Regions from separate parts of the Pantoea anthophila genome, predicted to be linked through region 2. Evidence: predicted binding sites of a transcription regulator. Region 2 holds the regulator's gene; the other holds the start of a gene.
What was found. Region 2 encodes LexA, which represses DNA repair genes until DNA is damaged. Its sites were predicted from a motif close to TNCTGTATGTACATACAGNA; they were not measured.
Positions count from the first base shown of each region.

Region 1: the regulator LexA is predicted to act here: its motif matches at 2,060-2,079, upstream of OJ965_RS14745 (DNA translocase FtsK 4TM domain-containing protein).

Region 1 is NZ_CP110473.1:2,630,720-2,634,567, forward strand. It holds gene OJ965_RS14745 (DNA translocase FtsK 4TM domain-containing protein) at 1-1,999, opposite strand, end outside; gene lrp (leucine-responsive transcriptional regulator Lrp) at 2,118-2,612, opposite strand; gene OJ965_RS14755 (hypothetical protein) at 2,787-3,020, opposite strand; gene trxB (thioredoxin-disulfide reductase) at 3,131-3,848, shown strand, end outside.
Region 2 is NZ_CP110473.1:3,654,712-3,658,559, reverse strand. It holds gene plsB (glycerol-3-phosphate 1-O-acyltransferase PlsB) at 1-1,138, opposite strand, end outside; gene OJ965_RS19570 (diacylglycerol kinase) at 1,266-1,634, shown strand; gene lexA (transcriptional repressor LexA) at 1,740-2,354, shown strand; gene dinF (MATE family efflux transporter DinF) at 2,455-3,777, shown strand; gene zur (zinc uptake transcriptional repressor Zur) at 3,820-3,848, opposite strand, start outside.

The sequences.
Region 1 (3,848 bases), 1.0 Mb from region 2:
TGTCCGCAGCCGGTGCATGATAAGCAGGAGCAGCGGGCGCAGCGTAGGCTGATGCAGAGTGGGTCGGAGCCTGAGGCGCGGCCGGGGCGCTGTAAGCAGGCGCAGCATAATCCGGCTCAGGCGTTGCCGCTGGCGGAGCATAGGCGGGCTCTGCTGGCGCATAGCGTGGGGGAGCAGGAACCTGAGCCGGAGCCTGCGGTTCTGACACCTCACGCACCTGCTGCCAGGGTTCATGTGAAACCGCCGGCGCTTCTGGTTCCGGCGTAGCGGCAATGGTGAACAACGGTTCAGACGGGCCTTCATCAACCAGATCTTTCATTGGCGAAAAATCAAAGGCTGACGCGGTATCCAGATTAAAGACCGGTTCTTTTCGCTCTTGCGGTTCATAGCGCTGCTGCTGCTGTTCGGCGAACTGCCGCGCCAGGGCGGCCTGCTGCTGCGCCTCCTGTTCTTCCTCATCATCCTGCTGCCAGCCGGCGCCATACCGCTGCTGCTGTTCAGACTGGAAGGCCTGGCGCAGTTCAGCCTGCTGCTGCGCTTCTTCAGCCTCCTGAGTCGGAAGATCGGATGCAGCCGCAGTCGATTCAGCGCTTTCCGCTTTCGCTTTCTCTTCAGCCATACGCTGCGAAGGTAACTTAATACCATACGAGGCCAGCTCACGGCGGGTAGGCAGTTTTACCGGATTGGGACGCGGCAATGCCGGGCCAATACCCTGCTTAACCTGCGGATTCAGATTCGTTTCAGGTGCCAGGTCAAAGACCGGGGCCGTTCGCGTCGCGGTTCGGGAGGCGGCGGCAGCGGCGGTGACCGCGGCTGTTGCGGCGGGCACAACAGGGTTGACCGGCGTGTCGCGCCAGTTCCCCATTTTCGGCTCATCATCGTCACAGGCACTGAACGCCGGAACCGCTGGCGCCTCGTCAGGCATTTCAAAGTGATAAAGCGGAGGTGCGGCAGCAGGCGCAGATGCACTCTGCGTTGCCGTCGGCGCAGACGCTGCCGCATAAGCAGGGGCGCTCTGAGCCGGGGCCGGCTGTACAGGCGCAGCTTGCTGCGAGGCCGACAGGCTTTCTGCTGCTGGATGCACCGCTGATGGCGGTACGGCTGCAGGCGCCGCGGACGCAGCCGTTCCTGGCGTTGCCGCTGCAACAGGCGCAGCCGGAGTCAGCAGCACATCGGCTGCTTCTGCGGTAGTGGCGACGCCCGCGCTGGTGGCTGCGGCGGCTTTAGCCAGCAACGGATCCTGCTCAGACGGTGAGGGTTCAGCGGCTTTGCGGGGGGCAGACAGCAGCACATCATCATCCTGATCGCCGGTATGCAGCACAGGCGCGTCATCATACTCACGCGAATCCTGTTCATCCTCTTCCTGCCAGGGTTCATCGTGACGGGAGCGGTTGCTGGCAAAGGTCAGAACGCCCATCACGACCCCACCAATTCTCTCGGCGATAGTGAGCCATGACCAGCCAGTGTACAGCGTGATACCTGCCGCCCAGACGCAGAGCAGCATCAGCGTGCCGCCAGCCGGACTGAACCAGGGAGCGATGGCATTACTCACCAGGCTGCCGATCACCCCGCCTGAGGCAAAGTACCAGATGTCATCTGCGTTGAGTGCCGCCATGCCACAGGTGGTGACCACCAGCGCAAGAACGCCGATCAGGCGCAGCCCGACAGCAAAGTAGTCAAAATAGTCCTGATTATCGCGCTGACGGAAGGCAATCCAGCACAGACCCAGGATAACCGGCGGAATGGCGTACGCCATTACACCAAAGATGAAAAGTAAGGTGTCAGCCAGCCAGGCACCGACGCTGCCGCCGATATTGTGGATAGGTTCATGCCAGGCCGTTTGCGACCAGCTCGGGTCGGAAGGGTTAAAACTGACCAGTGAAACCATCAGGTAGATGGCAAACAGCGCCACCAGAATGAGCAACGCTTCCAGCAGACGACGTCCACTGCTCAGCGACTGTAACGTAACGTCTTTATCTTCTGTATATTCCTGGCTCAAGAGGACTCTCCAGGTGCCTGTAAAGTAAGAAGCAACAGCGTCGGGCAAGCCCGACGCTGATCCTGTATGAATTCACAGGAGTGTACCGAAATATCTCAGGTTTTGCACCTGCCCCGCATCAGCGAGTCTTGATCACCAGGCGATTGCTCTGTTTGACCTCTTCCATGACGACATAGGTTCGCGTGTCGTTTACGCCCGGCAGGCGCAACAGGGTCTCACCCAGCAACTTACGATAGGCAGACATGTCAGGAACGCGCGTTTTCAGCAGGTAGTCGAAATCACCGGAAACGAGGTGACACTCTTGAGTTTCCTCAAGTTTTTGCACAGCGGCGTTAAATTGCTCAAACACATCCGGCGCACCACGATTCAGAGTAATCTCAACGAATACCAGCAGAGAAGCATCAAGATAGTGCGGGTTCAGCTGTGCGGTGTAGCCAAGAATAAATCCCTGACGTTCGAGACGGCGCACGCGCTCAAGACATGGCGTAGGCGATAATCCTACGCGTTTGGAAAGCTCTACGTTTGAAATACGACCATCTTTCTGAAGTTCGTTCAGAATGTTCCTGTCAATTCTGTCGAGATCTTTCCCGGGGCGTTTCTTATTATCTACCATTATTATTGTCTCTCTTCATTCCTTCCCTTTACCTGCCACACCCTGAAAACGCTCATTGTTCGGGGCATTTTTGAAGTGAGCTAACAGAGCCTGTGGGTGAGACTTATCGATATGACGCATGCTGTCTGTCCACATCATGCGTCATTATCCATACCAGGCTGCTTTTATTCGGCGTTAAGTGCAAAACAGGCGATGAAAACCTGTTTTGTTCCGATAAATGTTATCCGCTTCTGATAATGTTTTCGCAAAAGCGCAGGCGATTGTCAAAGTAAAATCACCAAATTCAGGACAAGATGCCAGACAGACCGCTGGGTTACTGTTTTTAAATGAGGTTTTTTCAGCTATTGCACCGCTTAAGCGGAGTTTTGCCCCCTTTTGGCGCATTGCAGAGGCAAAGTTGCCATTCATCGTCTACGCCACTTGCAGCTATCGTTAACAAAATTGCCTAAACCTTGTCATTGCTGCCGGATATTCCCTACAATCGCAGGCTATGTCAGCCGAATGAAACTGAGGAACGCATGAGTACGGCCAAACACAGTAAGCTACTCATTCTGGGCTCCGGCCCAGCGGGTTATACCGCAGCGGTTTATGCTGCACGCGCCAACCTGAACCCGGTGCTGATCACCGGTCTGGAAAAAGGCGGACAGCTGACCACGACCACTGAAGTGGAGAACTGGCCGGGCGACCCGCACGATCTGACAGGTCCATCACTGATGGAGCGTATGCATGAGCATGCCGAAAAATTCAATACTGAGATCATTTTCGATCACATCCACACCGTTGATCTGCAGAACCGTCCGTTCCGTCTGACCGGCGACAGCGGCGAATACACGGCTGACGCCCTGATCATTGCGACGGGTGCGTCAGCGCGCTACCTGGGTCTGCCTTCCGAAGAGGCGTTCAAAGGCAAAGGCGTCTCTGCCTGCGCCACCTGCGACGGTTTCTTCTACCGCAACCAGAAAGTGGCCGTGATTGGTGGTGGCAATACGGCCGTTGAAGAGGCACTCTACCTGGCGAACATCGCGTCTGAAGTGCATCTGATCCATCGCCGTGACAGCTTCCGTGCAGAGAAGATCCTGATTGATCGTCTGATGGAGAAAGTGCGCAACGGGAATATCGTGCTGCACACGCATCGCACGCTGGAAGAGGTGGTCGGCGACCAGATGGGCGTCACCGGGGTGACCCTGCGCTCGACGCAGAACGAGGAAACCGAATCGCTGGATGTGGCAGGTCTGT
Region 2 (3,848 bases):
AGTAACCCCGGGTGAACAGCTCACCGAGGTATTCGCGGAATACCGTGGCATACAGCTTGTTGCCTTTAAAGGTGCGACGGATAAAGAAGGCGCCCAGACGACGGAAGATCGGACCGGCTGGCCAGAAGTTGAGGTTGATGCCTGCTGCGATGTGCGGCGGCACCAGGCCCTGATGATAGAGCACGTAGGAGAGCAGCAGATAATCCATGTGGCTGCGGTGGCAGGGCACGTAGACAATCTCATGACCATCCTGCGCCAGCTGGCGCACTTTTTCGCCGCCATTAACGTTGATGCCCTGATAGAGACGGCTCCAGAGCCAGCCCATCACCCGGTCAGTGACGCGAATCGCTTCATAGGAGAAGTTCGCCGCAATCTCTTCCATCATCTCGACGGCATTCTGCTGCGCTTTCTCATGGGAGATTTTTTTGCTGCGCGCCTCATCTTCTACTGCTTTTTCAATCGCTTTGGATTGCAGCAGGCGATTAAACAGATCCTGACGGGCCGGTAAACGCGGGCCAATCGCAGCCAGCCGCTGACGGGCAAAATGGATACGCGCGACGCGGGCCAGCTTCTGCGCGATCGACTTATCTGTCCCATGTTCCGTGGCCATACGCCGCAGCGACACGGTCGGCGAGAAGCGGACAAAGCTGTCGCGCCCATGCCAGATGACCGCAAAGAACTTCTGCACGCCGTTCAGCACCCGCAGGTGTGGTGTGGCTTCGCCCTGGACTTCACGTCCCGGTGCGCGGCCAAACATCACGGTGACGGGCAGCATCTGAATATCCAGCGTGGGATTATTGCGATGCAGGTCCAGGTAATCGTGGAAAATTTTCACCGATTCCACGCTGGGTACAAAATAGGGGAAGACGCGCGGGCCATCGTGGATAAAGACGTGGCGAGGCAGCAGGGAACCATCAATCTCCAGTGGAGAGAGCGGATCGGGCAGATGATGCCGCAGACACTGCGCGCGCAAAGTCAGTAAGTCAGCCTTCGAATCGTAAGGCAAAACATACATAATAGGTCGGGTCGGATCCAGACCATGTTCAGACACGGGATCGGCCGGAATGGCCTTACTCTTTACCAGAAACGAGAGTGGTAAATTAAGCAATTTATAATAAAGTTTACGCCAACCTGACATAGACAACATGAAGCCTCTTGTTAGCAAAGCGCCGCAAGCATACCAGAAAGTGCAGCGAAGATCTGTGGTGGTGCCAAATGCACGCAGCCCAGACATTGACGTCAATCCGATAAAAGGGTTCCCACACATGGCAAATAATGCCACCGGACTTATCAGAATAGTAAAAGCCGCCGGTTACTCCTGGCAGGGGCTGCGTGCCGCGTGGCAACATGAAGCGGCGTTTCGTCAGGAAGCCCTGGCTGCGCTGGCGGCGATCATTATCGCGTGCTGGCTGGACGTTGATGTGATCTCGCGCATCCTTATGATTGGGTCGGTGGTGCTGGTGGTCATCGTCGAAATCCTCAATAGCGCCATTGAAGCGGTGGTCGATCGCATCGGGCAGGAGCATCATCCGCTGGCGGGCCGGGCAAAAGATATGGGTTCGGCAGCGGTACTGCTGGCTATCTTACTGGCCCTGTTTGTCTGGATCGCGCTGCTCTGGACACATTTGCGATAAACCTTCCATAACGCGGCTCAGGCCGCGTTTTCCCTGACAATCGGTTTTCATTTCGCCAATACCTGTATATACTCACAGCGACTGTATAAACAACCAGGGGGCGGGATGAAAGCATTAACCAGCAGGCAGCAGCAGGTCTATGACCTGATTCGCGACCATATTACTTCAACAGGCATGCCGCCTACGCGTGCCGAGATTGCCGCGCAGCTGGGTTTCCGTTCGCCAAACGCGGCAGAAGAGCATCTGAAAGCGCTGGCGCGCAAAGGCGTCATTGAGATTGTCTCCGGCGCATCGCGCGGCATCCGTCTGTTAATGGAAGAAGAAGCCTCAGAAGGCATACCGCTGATTGGCCGGGTTGCTGCCGGTGAGCCCATCATGGCGCAGGAACATATCGAGACGCATTACAAAGTCGATCCGGGCCTGTTCAAACCTTCGGCGGATTTCCTGCTGCGCGTCAGCGGAATGTCGATGAAAGATATCGGGATTATGGACGGCGACCTGCTCGCGGTGCATAAAACGCAGGATGTGCGCAATGGCCAGGTCGTGGTGGCCCGCATTGACGATGAAGTGACGGTGAAACGCTGGAAAAAGCAGGGTGCTATCGTGCATCTGCTGCCTGAAAACAGCGACTTCGACCCGATTGTTGTCGATACGCGCGCCCAGTCGCTGACCGTGGAAGGTCTGGCCGTGGGTGTCGTACGCAACGGCGAATGGCTCTGATTCTGACGCCTGCGTGCATTCGCCTTTTCTGGTGCTATTCTGTCTGCCCTGATTTTGTCGCTGCCGCCTCTGCGCAGCGACACTGAGCACGGAATGGCGAATGCGCTTTATCACGGCAACCGATAAAAATCTCTGGCGGCTCGCGCTGCCCATGATCCTGTCAAATATCACCGTTCCCTTACTGGGCGTGGTCGATACGGCAGTGATTGGTCATCTCGACAGCCCCGTCTATCTTGGCGGGGTCGCGGTCGGGACGACCGTCACCAGCTTCCTCTTTATGCTGCTGCTTTTCCTTCGCATGAGCACCACGGGCCTGACGGCACAGGCCTTCGGGGCAGGCGACAAAGCGGCGCTGGCACGCGCCCTGGTCCAGCCGCTGATCATGGCGTTGCTGGCAGGTCTGCTGTTTGTCGCGCTGCGTTACCCCATTATTCAGCTGGCCACCCATCTGGTTGGCGGCGATCCTCTGGTACTGGCACAGGCCGGACTGTTTATTCAGATCCGCTGGCTCAGTGCGCCTGCCACGCTGGCGAACCTGGTGATTCTGGGCTGGCTGCTGGGCGTGCAGTATGCGCGTGCGCCGGTGATCCTGCTGGTGGTGGGGAACCTGGTGAATATCGTGCTCGACCTCTGGCTGGTCATGGGGCTGCACTGGGGCGTTGCGGGGGCAGCCACCGCCACGGCACTGGCGGAATATATCACGCTGGGCGTCGGTGGCATGATGGTCTGGCGGGTTCTGAAGCTGCGCGGCATTCCGTTCAGCCTGCTGAAACAGAGCTGGCGCGGTGACAGCGCCCGGCTGCTGCGCCTCAACCGGGACATTATGCTGCGCTCTCTTATGCTGCAGCTCTGTTTCGCCTCGCTGACCGTGCTGGGCGCCAGGCTGGGGCCGGAGGTGGTCGCGGTGAATGCCGTATTACTGATGTTCATTACCTTTACCGCCTACGCGCTCGATGGTTTTGCCTATGCCGTCGAAGCGTTTGCAGGCGAAGCGCATGGCGCAAAAGATGGCAGCAAACTGCTGCGCGTCTGGCACTCTGCCTGCCGACAGGCGGCGGCGGTGGCGCTCTTCTTCTCGCTGGTTTATGCCTTTACCGGCCCGCAAATCGTGATGCTGCTGACCTCTCTGCAGACAGTGCAGCAGGCGGCCGACCGCTATCTGGTCTGGCAGGTGATCATGCCGCTGATCGGCGTCTGGTGTTATCTGCTGGATGGGATGTTTATCGGCGCAACGCGCGGACGTGAGATGCGTAACAGCATGGTAGTGGCAGCCGCAGGCTATTTTCTGACGCTGCTGAGCGTGCCGGTGCTGGGCAATCACGGTTTATGGCTAGCGGTAACGGTTTTCCTGGCGCTGCGCGGCCTCTCACTGTGGCTCATCTGGCGCAGGCACTGGCGTCAGCACAGCTGGTTTGCGGCCTGAGCAGGCAGATCGTTTCTTGTCCGATAGTGATTGTTCCGCCGCTTATCCCCGTCGTCCGCGCTTTTTACCCT